One region of the Lysinibacillus sp. UGB7 genome, then DNA from elsewhere that is predicted to be linked to it. Evidence: predicted binding sites of a transcription regulator. Region 1 holds the regulator's gene; each other region holds the start of a gene.
The links. The regulator LexA, encoded in region 1, represses DNA repair genes until DNA is damaged. The targets are predictions, from matches to a motif close to CGAACATATGTTCG.

Region 1 (5,573 bases):
TCTTGGTTCGTTTTTTAATGTTGTGGGTCTACGTGTTCCTGTGAAAGAGTCGATTGTAAGTCCACCCTCGCACTGTACGAACTGCAAGAGACAACTAAAAGCACTGGATTTAGTGCCGGTGCTGTCATATGTATGTCTAGGTGGCAAATGTCGGAGTTGCGGGCAAAAAATCTCGTGGATGTATCCGTTAATGGAGCTTATAACGGGACTTTTATTTGCCTTTGCGTATTGGCGACTAGGTTTTAGCGTAGAATTTGTTGTAGCCATTTTATTTATGGCATTATTAGTGATACTGGTAGTTTCTGATATTACGTATATGCTTATACCTAACAAAGTGCTGGTATTCTTTCTGCCGTTGCTGATTATTGGGCGTGTAGTGTCACCATTGACACCGTGGTGGGATAGTATTGTAGGTGCGGTAGTTGGTTTTGGCATACTATATCTGATTGCGGTGCTATCACGTGGTGGCATGGGTGGAGGCGATATTAAATTATTTTTTTTAATTGGTCTTGTACTTGGTACGTTGGAGACACTGCTGACATTATTTTTAGCTGCGACTATTGGAATGATAGTTGGCATCGTGGTGCTCCGACTGCGTCAACAGGGCAGAAAAACACCTATACCGTTTGGCCCGTCGATAGCACTTGCAGCGGTACTTGTATATTTCTTTGGAGACGTCATGATCGATTGGTATGTCGGATTATGGTAGACGATAAACCTTTTAGATAGGGAGGCGATTGTGTGAAACCTATTATTGGTATAACGGCATTTGCGGAGAATGATTTATCGTCAAGGTTAAATGTAGCGTATGGTAAAAGTATTATCGAAGCGGGTGGCATTCCACTTATTATCCCACTTGGGGTGGAGGCGGATGTGGCGCAGGTTTTATCGTTGACAGATGGATTATTATTATCGGGTGGATATGACGTGCATCCATTTCACTTTGGCCAAGAGCCGTCACTAGGGCTAGGACAAATTCAACCAGAAAGAGATTCGCTAGAACTCGCTTTGATTCATGCAGCTTTAATTAGACAAATGCCGATATTTGGGATTTGTCGTGGTATTCAAATGCTCAATATTGCTCTTGGTGGCACGCTTTATCAGGATATTGATAGTGAATATCACAGTAGTAAGCTGTTAAAGCATTCGCAGCAAGCAGCTCGAGGTGTTGCCACACACTATGTCAATGTCGTTCCAGAGAGTTTATTAAAAACCATTGTTGAAGAAGACAGGATTGCAGTGAATTCAATGCATCACCAGGCGATTAATGTGTTAGCGGAAAAATTAACTGTAGTAGCAAAATCAAGTGACGGTATCGTCGAAGCCGTTGTACATGAAGCATCACCATTTTGTCTCGCGGTGCAATGGCATCCGGAAGAACAGGCAGTCGTAGGAGATGAAACGGCGAAGAAGCTGTTTACAGCTTTCACCAAAGCGAGTTTGAAATACAAAAGAGAAGCATAGTAGCATGCTTCTCTTTTTTGCTGGAGCAATATTGTGAGCGCATTAATGTACTCGGCGGTATAAGCCAACAACTTGTCCTAAAATCGTCACTTGGTCAACAATAATTGGCTCCATTGTTGCATTTTCTGGTTGTAGTCGGAAATGTGTTTTTTCCTTGAAGAAACGTTTAACAGTAGCTTCGTCCTCTTCGGTCATGGCCACAACAATGTCACCATTATCGGCTGTAGCCTTTTGTTTGACGATCACTAAATCTCCGTCAAAAATACCTGCTTCTATCATCGATTCACCCATGATTTCTAACATGAATAGCTGATCTTCGCTTGTGCCATAAGTATCTGGTAACGGGAAATATTCATCGATATTTTCGATTGCTGTAATGGGTGATCCAGCTGTTACTTTCCCTACAAGTGGAACATGAATAACGCTTTGCTTTTGAATGGAATCCTCGGGCTCTAAAATTTCAATAGCACGTGGTTTTGTTGGATCTCGACGGATGAAGCCTTTTTGCTCTAAACGAGCTAAATGTCCATGAACTGTTGAGCTAGAAGCAAGTCCAACTGCTTCACCAATTTCTCGTACAGATGGTGGATAACCTTTTGCGCGCACTTCTTCTTTGATAAATGCTAATATGTCTTCTTGTCTTTTAGAAACTTTTTTCATGATTGCTCACCTCTTTTTATCTTTTGTTCTTCTTACTAGACAGTATAGCAGAATGCGAACACTTATGCAAACATAGGTTCGAAAAGTGTTTGACAAAAACGTTTGTTCGTTTTAAAATCAGAACATACATTCCGAACAAACATTCTAAAAAGGGGTTATGATGATGAATTGGATGAAGAAAAATACACATATTTCAATACTAATCGGCGCTTGTTTACTATTTGCAGGATACCTTTTTATAACCGATCCTGGGGATATTACATACACAGAAATTCATATAGAGCATGGCGATAGCTTATGGTCGTTAGCAGAACAATACCGTGGTAAAATGGGAACAGATGACTGGATAAAGATTGTGAAAGTAGAAAATGAATTAAAAAACGTCAATATCGTAGCAGGAAAATCATTAGTCATACCGGTAACAGGGGAGAACACCAGGCACACAAATTCAATTGAAATTGCGAGAAATGAAAAATGATGAATAAAAACCAATCGGCTGTCGTCTATTGCCGAGTGAGTACAGAAAAAGAGACGCAAAGCTCCTCTCTTGAGCGACAAGCGGAAGAATTAGTACACTATGCTCATCAACAAGGCTATGAAGTAAAAGATGTTTTTATAGATAAACATAGCGGTTACGATGTCGAGCGAGAGGGACTGCTTGAAATGCTAGATTTCATAAAAGAACAAGAGATACAAGCATTATTTGTACAAGACGAAACACGCTTAGGACGTGGCAATGCTCGAATGGCGGTGCTGCATTTATTGCAAAAAACAGAAACAGACGTTTATTCCATGCGTGATGCGGGGCCCGTTCAGCTGAATGAAATGGACACAATGCTCCTCGAAATTTTAGCGATTGTAGAGGAGTACCAGCGTAAAGTTCATAATGCGAAGATTCGCCGAGGCATGCGTCGTGCAGTAGAAAATGGCTATCGTCCAGAAAAAAATCTATCCTCTCGCGGCAATCCAAATGGTCAGGAACGCAAAGAATTGCCTGTAGAAGAAATTGTGCTTCTTCGTAATCGAGGCTTCACCTTTGAGGAGATTGCCACATCACTGAGAGGGCTCGGTTTCGATGTTAGCAAAGCAACTGTGCATCGACGATATCAAGAACATCAAGAAAGATTAGCGGGCAAATAATTTGCACCACTAATCTTTTTTTTCGGTTTCATTTCCACTCTTCCGCTAAAACTGCATAATAATATTCATCCCACCAGTCATCTCCGTGTGGTATGCACTGTTTGAAATAACCTTCCTTGCGCATACCGATTTTCTCCATCACTTTGTATGATGGAATATTCTGAGGCTGGCAGGTAGCTATAATTCTATGTAGTTGCATGTCCTTAAACCCATAGTTCAATAGCGCATGTGCTGCTTCAGAGGCATAGCCTTTATTGTAATATTTGGGGTTAAACACCCAACCAATTTCATAAGTATGTTTACCGAAATATGGATGAAAAACCATATGACCTATCAGGATGTTTTCATCTATCAAAACTACTGGAAAATTTTTCGCATCATCCATGTTCTTACTGACAAAGTTTTTTGCATCTTCCTCACTGAAAACACCTTCGGGAATATATTTCATAACATTCATATCTGAAGTGTACGCATAGACAGCTTGCCAATCATGAGGTTCAAATTCCCGTATTAGTATTCTTTGTGATTTAATAAACATTTACCATACCTCCCAAATTAATTTCAAAATGAGCATGCTTGTTATACTCATAATTAAAACATCCCATTATTTACATTTTATTGGTAAGCGTTGTGAAAGTACAGAATTTTCTTGTATTATTACTTGTAAATTCCAAAGTGTGTAGTTAGAATTGGAACGAATGTTCTTTTTAGCATTATTGAAATCTACAAGCAATGATAAGTAGAAATGCTACTATTCACGGGCACTTAGGAGGGAGCAAAGGATGGTTACATACAATAAAAATAACTTAGAGCTAGTAGAATTTAATCGAGATGATATTTTGGGGTTAATTGAATTGTCAGCCTCAGTTGAGTGGGATTATGATGAATTTGAAATTCGCACGGTACTGTCGTCTGGTAAAATATTTGGCCACAAAGATGCAGAAGGTACAATCGTTTCAAGTGCAGCGATCATCAAATATGATACATATTTAGCTTCTATTGGCATGGTGATAGTTCATAAAGAGCACCGGGGATTAGGGTTAGGCAAAGATGCTACACAAAAATGTTTAGACGGTGTTGCTGGAGATTTTGCTACTATGCTCATTGCCACGAAAGAAGGCGCACCCTTATATGAAAAAATGGGTTTTAAAACGGTAGATTATATTAAAAAATATCTTGCTGAAAATTATATAGTTAAAAGTAGATTAACTACCAAGGATATGAATTTTGAAAATTTTAATAAGAGTGATTTTAATGAACTTGTAGCATTAGATGAGGCAGCGTTTGGGGATAAAAGAAGAAATTTTCTTCAAAATAGAGTGAAGCAAGCCAAACAATGTTTAGTTGTTAAAAATCATCATGCAAATATTATTGGATTCGGTATTTCAATTTTAGGGTCTGTTAATTTAATATTTGGCCCAATTGTAGCCCCAGACGCCAAAACCGCAGCCTTAATTCTCAATAATCTGGCCTTGAACCATCAAGGGAAATTGCGAATTGATGTGCCAGCACATAACGACGAATTTATAGCATTGTTGGAGCAAAGTGGATTTAAGGAAGCTAGTAATCCACCTGTTATGATAATTAATTCAATAGAAATGCCACCTAGAAACAAGATGCTATTTGCTATTGCTGCTCAAATTTTTGGGTGAAAAAGAGCATTTTGATTGCTGCTTTAAACTAGAATTGAAAAAAATTCGCATTTTTAAAGCGTAATTTCTTAAGTCTCATTTAACCAGGTGAGGCTTTTTATTATTCTTTTGGTTAACATTAGTAAACGAAATTGTTATTGATAATTATGGTAAAGGAAATCCTTATTACATATTTACATACGAACGTAGATTCAAGAGTTTCACATTGAATTGTTAGATGAAAATAGGAAACCAACCTATTTAGAAGTGAATGAAGTGAAAGGATGTTGAATGGATTTAAAAAGTGAACTTGTTAACAACAGGGAAGTTCGCTACAAAATGAGGTAAATAGATTTGTTTATCAAAAGCGCTCAAAAATGTGTGAGTAACTTTGCCTTATAATCAGCACGTTCGCTTGTATATGCGTTCTGGAAAAACACACTTTATGAGTAGCTTTTTCAATATTTTCTAATTTTGTAGTGGAATTGAATTTCTATTATAATAATTTGGTAATATAAGTATTGATTCTGGGGTGAAAGGAGAATTTTTATGAATGCAAGAGTGCCTATAGTGGTTCAAAATATACTAAATGACTATATAACACGATTTAATAGACAAATTCCTAATACACTAGAAGGGTTGTATTTACACGGTTCAATTGCTCTTAACGCTTATATG
Region 2 (5,573 bases), on a different contig from region 1:
TCGTCAAGGGCATGCGGTGGGATATCTGTAGCATAGCCGGCTGAAATCCCTGTTGAACCATTGACAAGTAGATTTGGGAAGCGAGCGGGTAAAACAGTAGGCTCCATATCCTGGTCATCAAAGTTTGGCACAAATTCAACCGTTTTTTTGCCAATATCGCGTAACATCTCCGCTGCAATTGCAGAAAGTCTTGCTTCTGTATAACGCATTGCCGCAGGTGGATCGCCATCAACTGAGCCGTTATTACCATGCATTTCAATCAGCATATGACGTGCTTTCCAATCTTGGCTCATCCGTACCATCGCTTCGTAGACAGAGCTATCACCATGTGGGTGGTAATTACCGATAACGTTTCCGACGGTTTTAGCCGACTTCCGGAACGGTTTCTCATTTGTATTCCCTTCTGTATACATGGCAAATAGAATACGTCTTTGTACAGGCTTTAGACCGTCGCGTGCATCAGGCAACGCGCGGTCTTGGATGATATATTTACTATAGCGACCAAAACGGTCACCCATTACTTCTTCTAATGGTAAATCTTGAAACTTTTCCGTACTACTCATGCTTGGTCCTCCTCTTGTTGGATGAATTCATTGTCTAAAATATTCGAATCATCCTCCATACCGAAGTTTACATTTGCTTCGATCCATTTACGACGTGGTTCTACCTTGTCGCCCATTAACGTTGTTACACGTCGTTCAGCACGTGCGCCATCCTCAATCGTCACACGAATTAATGTACGTGTTTCAGGGTTCATCGTTGTATCCCACAGTTGGTCAGCATTCATCTCACCAAGACCTTTGTAGCGTTGAATAATATAGCCCTTCCCTACTTTGTTGATGGCATGTTGTAGATCATTTTCAGTCCAAGCATATTCAATGACCTCTTTTTTACCTGTACCCTTTGATACTTTATAAAGAGGTGGTAACGCGATGAAAATTTTCCCTGCTTCGATTAATGGACGCATATAACGATAGAAGAACGTCAATAGCAATACTTGGATATGAGCACCATCTGTATCAGCATCGGTCATAATAACGATTTTATCGTAGGCTGAATCCTCAACGGAAAAATCTGTGCCAACGCCAGCGCCAATAGCATGGATAATGGTTGAGATTTCTTCGTTTTTCATAATGTCTTGGAGCTTCGCTTTCTCCGTGTTAATCACTTTACCACGCAACGGCAAAATCGCCTGGAACGTACGATCTCGACCTTGCTTAGCTGAACCACCAGCAGAATCGCCTTCGACTAAATACAATTCGTTTTTAGCAGCGTTCCGTGACTGGGCAGGCGTTAACTTACCAGACAGAATGGTGCTCGCTTTTTTATTTTTCTTGCCGTTACGGGCATCTTCACGGGCTTTACGCGCCGCTTCACGTACTTGCTGGGCACGTATAGCTTTACGAACTAGTGATGCTGACAGCTCTGCGTTTTCTTCAAGAACATACAATATCTGCTCAGATACTACGGAATCTACCGCAGAACGAGCTTCACTTGTACCGAGCTTTCCTTTTGTTTGTCCTTCGAATTGCAGTAAATGTTCAGGAATGCGGACTGAAACAATCGCAGCCAACCCTTCACGAATATCTGTTCCTTCAAGGTTTTTATCTTTATCTTTAAGTAAGCCTATTTTACGTGCATATTCGTTAAAAACACGTGTCAAGGCAGCTTTAGCACCTGTTTCATGTGTTCCCCCATCACGCGTACGTACGTTGTTCACGAACGACAAAATAGTTTCAGAATAGCCATCATTGTATTGGAAGGCAAATTCTACTTCAATATCATCTTGTATACCTTCCACATATTTCACGGGATGGAGTACATCTTTTTCCTCATTCAAATACGCAACGAAAGCTTCAATGCCGTTCTCATAAAAGAAAACATCACTTTTACCTTCCTCGCGTTCATCGATTAATTCAATTTTTAAGCCTTTTAATAAAAACGCAGACTCACGTAAACGTTCCGCAAGTGTATCATAGTTGAATTTTGTGACTGAGAATATTGTGTCATCTGGTAGGAAATGTACGAGTGTGCCTGTTTGTTTAGTTTGACCAATTTCTACAAGTGTTGTAACAGGATGTCCACCGTTTTCAAAACGTTGCTGATATTTTTTGCCATCTCGATGAATCGTTACTTCTAAAAATGTCGACAAAGCATTGACTACAGATGAACCTACACCATGTAAACCTCCACTCGTTTTATAGCCGCCTTGTCCAAATTTACCACCTGCATGTAGCACAGTAAAAATAATTTCTGGAGTAGGCTTGCCCATTTTGTGCATACCTGTTGGCATACCACGTCCAAAATCTCGAACACTTAAGCTTTGATCTTTGTGAATTGTGGCAATGATATGAGAACCAAAGCCAGCGAGTGCTTCATCCACCGCATTATCCACGATTTCATAAACAAGGTGATGAAGTCCTCGGCCGTCTGTAGAACCGATATACATGCCGGGTCGTTTTCGTACCGCTTCTAATCCTTCTAATACTTGAATGGCGTCATCATTATAGACGCTAGGTGACTGTTTATTCGCCAAAAAATTTCCCCTCCAAAAAACAAACGCATGTTCTGATTACGTTCTCTTCCTAATAATAATAGCATTTCCTGTCAATAGCTAGTAACAGGCACAAATAATTTTTTTTATAATTTAGCCTCGCTTGGAAATTAAAGATAGACTTCTATTCTACCAAAGGAATGTGTGATTGACAAAATTGCCATTTTACCTATATTTTAAAAATGAGCAAAAGTTCATTTAAATAGATTGTGACAATATATCTTCCCTTATTGTACCTCAAGTGGGTGAGTTACTTATCAGTTCAGTGAAGAAATATTCCCCATTTGATATTGAATTCAAGGCAAGTGATGAAATCTCCTTCATGACATTGAAGAATAGTGAGAAAAAGTGTAAAATACTTATTACAAACTATTAGTACCAAGTGATGAATTTTGGATGAAAGGAGTCCACCTATGCTAAATGGACTTATTATTTTATGTGCTTATGTGATCGGCTCTATACCTTCTGGGTTATGGGTAGGCAAAATTTTTTATAAAACAGATATCCGCGAGCATGGTAGCGGCAACTTAGGTGCTACCAATACATTCCGTATTTTAGGAAAAAAAGCTGGTTTAGTCGTAACGATTATGGATGTTTTAAAAGGAACAGCGGCGGTATTATTAGTGACTCTACCTGTGTTTGCTGAAGTGTCAATCCACTCATTAATTCTTGGGATTGTAGCAGTTATTGGTCATATGTTCCCTATCTTTGCAAGTTTCCGTGGAGGAAAAGCTGTTGCTACCTCTGCAGGCGTATTGCTCGGTTATTCTTGGCCACTATTTATCTTGCTATTTATTACATTCTTTATCACTTTAAAGCTAACGAAAATTGTCAGCTTAACATCGATGATAGCCGCTTTAGTAGCACTTATTTATTCAATCGTCTATTATATTGTTACAGGGGATTTTGCGTTAGGTATTTTAGTAGGGTTTTTATTTAGCTTTATTGTTTATCGCCACCGGACGAATATTTCTCGTATCAAAAACGGTACGGAACCAAAGGTGAAATGGCTTTAACAAGAAGGGAGTACATCATGAATATCACATTAACAGACAATGCGCTGCAATGGTTTAAACGCGAGATGGAAGTTGAAACCGGCGATACCATTCGATTTTACGCAAGGTATGGAGGCTCAAGTCCATTCCATGAAGGCTTTTCCCTTGGTATGACACGCGAGGAGCCAATTGAAATTGGTGTGCAATCGGTAATAGAAGGCATTACCTACTACATCGATGAAAAAGATTTATGGTTCTTTAATGATCATAACTTACATGTAGATATTGACCCTACAATGGATGAATTAAAGTACGACTATACAAAATAAAACAGTGTTTCCTTTCAAATGTTGAAGGGAAACACTGTTTTTTTTGTACAGCAAATAATTATTGTTTCATTTAATTTGCAAACTTGTTTATCTCTTCTTAAATTTGTATATCCTCTTATTAGTCATCATGCTTACATGGAGGAGGAATAAAAATGCCTAATACAGAGAATAACGACACCTCCCAACCAATTTCTACACAGAGCCCACTTTTTACTTCTCTTTTAGAAAATATTCAAGCCGTAAAAACAACACTGGGTAATAGTGACGACATTATTGTTCGTGAAATTACTATAGGCAAAAAGGTGAAACAGGTTATAGCGCTTATCTATATAGATGGATTATCCGATACAACGGCGATTACTGACTTCATCATGGAAACGCTGATGTTGGAATTAGAGGATATACCTGAAGTTCAATTAGGAACAGTGAACCAATATTTAAAGAAAAATTGTTTAACAATTTGTGATGTAAAAGATATTGAAAACTTTACTACATTGTACAGTTCCGTACTTAATGGTGAAACAGTCATATTATTTGATGGTTTAGCCACTGCTATCTCAGCAAGTACAAAAGGTGCAAAAGATCGAGCAATTGCCGAACCTTCTACCGAATCAGTTATCAGAGGTCCTCGAGAATCCTTTACAGAAACACTACGCACAAACACAGCTTTAATTCGTCGAAAGATTAAAAGTCCAAATCTGTGGATAAAAACAAAGATTATTGGAGAAGTAACGCAAACGGACGTTTCGATCATGTATATCCATGGCATTGCGAATGACGAAATTGTAGAAGAAGTTCTTTCTCGCTTAGATCGTATCGACATCGACGGGATCTTGGAGAGCGGGTATATTGAGGATTTTATTCAGGATTCTAAGTTTTCATTGTTCCCTACAATCTATAATTCCGAACGCCCTGATGTGATTGCTGGAGAATTATTAGAAGGAAAAGTTGCTATTTTAGTGGATGGTACACCTTTTGTGCTCATTGTGCCTGCTTTATTTACATCATTTCTACAATCAGCCGAAGATTACTATCATCATTGGATTATTAGTTCACTTATTCGTCTATTAAGGTTTTTCGGTATTAGCCTTGCTTTAGTAGCACCTTCGCTCTATGTGGCAATTACTACCTTTCATCAGGAAATGTTACCAACACCCATGTTGATTAGCATCGCTTCTCAGCGGGAAGGTGTGCCGTTTCCTGCGGTAGTTGAGGCACTCATCATGGAAATTGCCTTTGAAGTATTACGAGAAGCAGGTCTTCGCATGCCGCGAACCATTGGACCAGCAGTATCAATTGTAGGCACATTGGTTATTGGTCAGGCTGCTGTTGAAGCAGGTGTAGTATCAGCCGTAATGGTCATTATTGTCGCATTAACAGCTATTTGTAGTTTTTTGTTCCCGGCTTATGGCTTGTCTAACACCGTGCGTGTCTTACGTTTTCCACTTATGATTTTAGCAGCTATGTTTGGTTTATTCGGGGTAATGTTTGGCATTATAATAATTATCCTTCACCTATGTAGTTTACGATCATTTGGTGTTCCTTATATGAGTCCTTTTGGGCCGTTAATTGTTAATGACCAAAAAGATGCAATGGTATTGTTTCCACGCAGTTTTTTATTAACACGACCTCGGTTAGTAAGTAAAAACAATACTACGCGAGGCCATAAATTTATTGCTCAAAAAAAAAGAAATG
Region 3 (5,573 bases), on a different contig from region 1:
TTTTCAAGTCTTCGGATATAGTTTTCAAGTGTCTCACTACGAGCACCAGGACGCGCTGCTGATAATGCGTCAGCTGCAGCCACTAATACCGCAATAACAGAAGTTGCTTCTGTATCACCATGGTGAGAAGCGATACTGTTAATAACGACCGGATGTTCTTTGTATTTCTTGGCAAGCTCTACACCGATTTCGACGTGGCTACCTTCCACTTCATGGTCAATTGCCTTACCAATATCATGTAATAAGCCTGCACGACGAGCCAATGCTACATCTTCACCAAGTTCAGCTGCAAGTAAACCAGCTAAATGTGCAACTTCTACTGAGTGTTTTAGCACGTTTTGACCATAGCTTGTACGATACTTCATGCGCCCTAAAATCTTCATTAAGTCTGGATGTAGATTATGAATGCCAATTTCAAATGTCGTTTGTTCCCCTGTTTCGCGAATTTGTTCATCCACTTCACGGCGAGATTTTTCAACCATTTCCTCGATACGCGCAGGGTGAATACGTCCATCTTGTACAAGTTTTTCAAGTGCAAGTCGAGCTGTTTCACGACGTATTGGATCAAAGCCCGATAATATAACCGCTTCTGGTGTATCATCGATGATTAAGTCAATACCTGTTAACGTTTCTAGCGTACGGATATTTCGGCCCTCACGACCGATAATACGACCTTTCATCTCATCATTTGGCAAAGTCACGACAGAGACTGTTGTTTCTGCTACGTGGTCAGCTGCAAAACGCTGCAGTGCCAGTGATAAAATCTCACGTGCTTTTTTATCAGATTCTTCTTTTGCACGTGTTTCAGATTCTTTCGTCATCACAGCAATATCAGTTGCGAGCTCTTTTTCTACCTCACCTAAGATGATAGCCTTCGCCTCATCTCTTGTTAATGCAGAAATACGCTCTAACTCTGTTTTTTGTGCGGCGACGAGCTCGTCCACTTTGCTTTCCATCTGTTCAATATGCTGTTGTCTTTCGGCAAGAGCTTGTTCCTTACGCTCTAAGCCAGCTTCTCTCTTATTCAGAGCATCATCCTTGCGATCAAGATTCTCTTCTCTTTGCAATAAACGGTTCTCTTGTTTTTGAAGTTCTAAACGACGATCACGAATGTCATTTTCGGCTTCAGTGCGAAATTTGTGAGTTTCATCTTTGGCTTCAAGTAGTGCTTCTTTCTTTAATGCCTCCGCTTCTCGTTTTCCTTCTTCAACGATTGTTTCAGCAACATGTTTAGCACCAGTGATTTTTGAGTCATTCACTTTTTTCATGTAGATATAGCTAACAGCGGCACCAACGATGAGTCCAAGCAAAGCGGAGATGATAGTAATTCCATCCATATGAACACCTCCTCTTGCTATTTGGGTAATACAGTTTCAAGTCGGCGCATACATCCATTTCGCCTTGGCATAATTGCGTCCGGATTTTGAATTGTGCTCAGGTCTGCACGATGCAGATCAGTTAGCCGTTTTCGCAGGATACGAAGATTTTAGGCTAACACCCTTATATTCATTCCTTTCAAAATCCATGACATCCGCCGGAGGCTTTGGGCCAACATAATGTTGGTCACTCAGTCGTTGCCACAGAACGTGGCGTTCTTAGACTGAGTTCCTCTATTTCAGTAGGTGTTTAAACCCACTAAAAGGAACCACCACCGCATTCATCTCACCACCTTCATAGGTGGGAGTCTTACACTGAATGAAGATAAAATGTACTGCCTATTTCAAAGTCATAATTCAGAAATTATACATATTTAATTGTATATCTAGCTTTTAGCTCTGTCAAGGATAGACGGTCACCTGTTCGCCTCGAACAAGAAAAAAGTAAGTGATATCCATCAGGACAAATTATTACCTAATACTTTCGTGCTAGTTATAAACACAAGCATTGTTTTATATTTTTACATATCCAGTCCAAAGGCTTCACTTCTTAATTGCTCAATTGAGTGAGAGAACAGTGTACCATTTCATGCTACCCATCAAAGCGCTTTTTCAATGCAAAGTTCAACACGAATAAAAAGAAAATATCGCAAATTTCCACAAAAAATGACATGCTCTCTAGCCATTAAAGCAAAAAAATACATCGTTCTCACTCATTAGAGCGAGAACGATGTATTTTTTATTTCTCTTCTTCAAGAAGAAGCATTAACTCTTCATCCATTTCCTCATTTTCATCATGTGCTGCAATTGTATATGAGGATGCAGCAATACCGTAGGAAGCACGGATTTTATTAGCAATATCATCTAGAACGGCAGGATTTTCTTTCAAGTATTGTTTTGCATTTTCACGACCTTGTCCTAAACGCTCATCACCGTATGCATACCAAGAGCCGCTTTTTTGCACGATATCTAGCTCAACACCTAAATCGACTGTTTCGCCCTCTTTTGAAATTCCTTCACCGTACATAATATCAACTTCTGCTGTACGGAATGGTGGTGCTACTTTGTTTTTGACAATTTTAATTTTCGTACGGTTACCCATAATGTCATTGCCTTGTTTAATGGCTTCTGCACGACGTACTTCTAAACGAACTGAGCTATAGAACTTAAGTGCACGACCGCCAGGTGTTGTTTCTGGGTTCCCAAACATGACACCGATTTTTTCACGAATTTGGTTAATGAAGATGGCAATCGTTTTTGATTTATTGATAGCACCAGAAAGTTTACGTAACGCCTGAGACATTAAACGCGCTTGTAAACCAACGTGTGAATCACCCATATCTCCTTCTATTTCCGCTTTTGGCACTAATGCTGCTACTGAGTCAATAACGATAATCTCGATAGCGCCACTGCGTACTAATGCTTCTGCAATTTCCAGCGCTTGTTCTCCTGTATCTGGTTGTGATAATAATAACTCGTCAATGTTAACACCTAATTTTTGTGCGTAGATAGGATCTAAAGCATGTTCCGCATCGATAAAGGCAGCTTGCCCACCCGATGCTTGTACTTCTGCAATTGCATGTAGGGCTACTGTTGTTTTACCTGATGATTCTGGGCCATACACTTCGATGATACGTCCACGAGGATAACCACCAACACCTAATGCTGCATCAAGTGCTAGCGAACCACTTGAAGATGTTGCAATTTCTAAATCTGTTTTTTCGCCAAGCTTCATGATAGAACCTTTCCCAAAATTCTTTTCAATTTGCTTTAACGCCTGTTCTAAGGCAGCTTTACGATCACTCATTGTTTTTCCTCCTTCGAAACTGTTCACTGTTTTATCTATCTCTACTATACTTGTTTTTGAGAAAACACGCAAGAAAAAAGCGAACATTTATTCGATTTTTCTCCAAAATAAAAATTTGGGTATGTTTTCTCCACCCAAATTTCTATTTTAACTTCAATTTAGTAACGTTTCATAAAGCCTCGTTCTTCTAATAATTGCATTAAGTAATGGCATGTAAACTTCACCGCACGCAAACGATTTGTATTGCGCATACCCGATAAATGCAGTAAATACGTTATCGGTTCTTCGTCACCTATAGCAATTCCGATCCAAACCGTTCCTACTGGTTGGTGGTCATGTGCGGTAGGGCCAGCAGCACCAGTAAGACCAATACCAATAGTAGTGCCGAACTTTTCACGTACAGTACTAGCCATTGCTGCAGCACATTCGCTGCTAACAATGCCGTATGTATCTAATAATTCCTGTGAGATACCAAGTTGCTTGACCTTCGCTTCTTCTGTATACGTGACAATGCCACCAATAAGCGCAGTACCTACACCTGGTATTTCAGCCAGCTCCGACTGAAATAAACCTGCCGTTAAACTTTCAGCCGCAGAAATGGTTAAGTTATTGTCTAACAGCATCTCCACCGTCTTAGAGGCAAGGGAATCATCATCAATTCCATATTGATAGTCTCCAACTATTGCCTGGATTTCAGCCACTTTCGCTGCAATAAGCTGGCGGGCTTCATCCTCTGTTTCTGCCTTTGCTGTCACACGCAATGTGACTTCACCGTCAGAAGCGAGCGGTGCAACAGTTGGATTTGTCTGTGTATCTAGAATATCTTGCACACTTACCTCGAGCTCAGCTTCCCCGATGCCATAAAAGCGCATCACATGAGACACAATTACGCCACCGTCATTGAGCATTGCACCAAGTTTGGGTTTTGCTTCAAATTGGAACATTGGCTCAAGCTCTTTTGGAGGACCAGGAAGTAACATGTACGTACGTTCATTCTTCGTCAGAATCATACCAGGTGCCATACCATGATGGTTTGCCAGCACTTCACTACCAGCTAATACAAGCGCCTGTTTACGATTATTTTCCGTCATTGGTCGTCCTCGTTTGGCAAAAAACTGTTCGATATAGGACAGGGCTACTTCATCAAAAGTTAAATCGATACCTAGATGACGTGCAATGGTTTCCTTTGTTAAATCATCCTTTGTAGGACCAAGGCCACCTGAGAAAATAATTAAATCAGCACGCGATTCTGCTACCGCTATTGCCTGTTGCAATCTTTTTGAATTGTCTCCAACAACAGTATGGTAAAATACGTTAATCCCTAGCTCAGACAACTGACTTGAGATGAACTTCGCATTTGTATTTGTAATCTGTCCAAGCAATAACTCTGAGCCAACTGCAAGAATTTCAGCATTCATGATTCACAAGACCTTTCTTATTTAGACTCCAGCAGTACACGACGATTTAGATAGAAATAATCCCATCCTGACCAAAGTGTAAAGAACAATGCAATATATAACATAATTGTATCGAACGGGATACCGATAAGTGTAAAGATGGTATTGTGTAGAAGTGCAGCAGCAATAGCGACAATTTGCGCCCAAGTTTTAATTTTACCAAGTTGGTTCGCCGCTACGACCTCTCCTCCACCAGCCAAAATTAAGCGTAGACCAGTTACGGCAAACTCACGGCTTATAATTATTATGATCAACCAAGCCGATGCCATGTCAAGCTCTACCATTAATATAAATGCGGCTGATACAAGTAATTTGTCCGCTAGTGGGTCTAAAAATTTCCCAAACGTTGTCACAAGATTGTACTTACGCGCGTAAAAACCATCTACCCAATCGGTCGTTGAAGCAAAGATAAAAATAAGCGCTCCTACAAAATGATGGACTGGCATCTCTGCACCAAATAACGTCATTGTTCCCCAACCAAAATCAAACATCATAACAATAACAAAAAATGGAATAAGTAAAATTCGCGAGATGGTAATTTTATTTGGAATGTTCATTTTTCTAACACCTTTCATGAAGAAAGAAAGTAGTCATCACAAGACGACTACTGTTCTTTATTGAAATTGATGACGATGTTTTGCGTTACGATTTGCTGAGCATACGTTAAAAGCTCGTCATTAATATATATCTTAGCTTGTGTCGAATTACCAAGACGGATACGGGCATAATTTTGCGCCGTTGCGTCAAATTCTACTACTTCGCCTGCGTTATACACGCGTGTATCCGATAGCAATTCTTGTTGCTGTTGGTTACGAATACCGATAAATGTAGGACCTGCTACCTCAATGCGTACTTTAAATGTCTCTGAACCTGTCAATGTATAAGAAGTTGTCGCACCATCTGCTTCTATTGTACCCGTTGAAATGGTTTGCT

Region 2: a site for LexA is predicted at 2,557-2,570, ahead of parE (DNA topoisomerase IV subunit B). Genes of this name have one in related genera too.
Region 3: a site for LexA is predicted at 3,264-3,277, ahead of recA (recombinase RecA). Genes of this name have one in related genera too.

The regions. Positions count from the first base shown of each region.
Region 1 covers NZ_JBMGUV010000002.1:20,261-25,833, forward strand. The annotation lists gene ACOMCU_RS02395 (prepilin peptidase) at 1-709, shown strand, start outside; gene ACOMCU_RS02400 (gamma-glutamyl-gamma-aminobutyrate hydrolase family protein) at 742-1,464, shown strand; gene lexA (transcriptional repressor LexA) at 1,507-2,124, opposite strand; gene yneA (cell division suppressor protein YneA) at 2,288-2,602, shown strand; gene ACOMCU_RS02415 (YneB family resolvase-like protein) at 2,599-3,264, shown strand; gene ACOMCU_RS02420 (GNAT family N-acetyltransferase) at 3,293-3,802, opposite strand; gene ACOMCU_RS02425 (GNAT family N-acetyltransferase) at 4,047-4,916, shown strand.
Region 2 covers NZ_JBMGUV010000034.1:31,229-36,801, reverse strand. The annotation lists gene parC (DNA topoisomerase IV subunit A) at 1-563, opposite strand, end outside; gene parE (DNA topoisomerase IV subunit B) at 560-2,536, opposite strand; gene plsY (glycerol-3-phosphate 1-O-acyltransferase PlsY) at 2,968-3,570, shown strand; gene ACOMCU_RS22805 (HesB/YadR/YfhF family protein) at 3,588-3,878, shown strand; gene ACOMCU_RS22800 (spore germination protein) at 4,031-5,573, shown strand, end outside.
Region 3 covers NZ_JBMGUV010000003.1:271,454-277,026, reverse strand. The annotation lists gene rny (ribonuclease Y) at 1-1,337, opposite strand, end outside; gene recA (recombinase RecA) at 2,116-3,183, opposite strand; gene ACOMCU_RS05190 (competence/damage-inducible protein A) at 3,342-4,601, opposite strand; gene pgsA (CDP-diacylglycerol--glycerol-3-phosphate 3-phosphatidyltransferase) at 4,619-5,197, opposite strand; gene ACOMCU_RS05180 (helix-turn-helix domain-containing protein) at 5,245-5,573, opposite strand, start outside.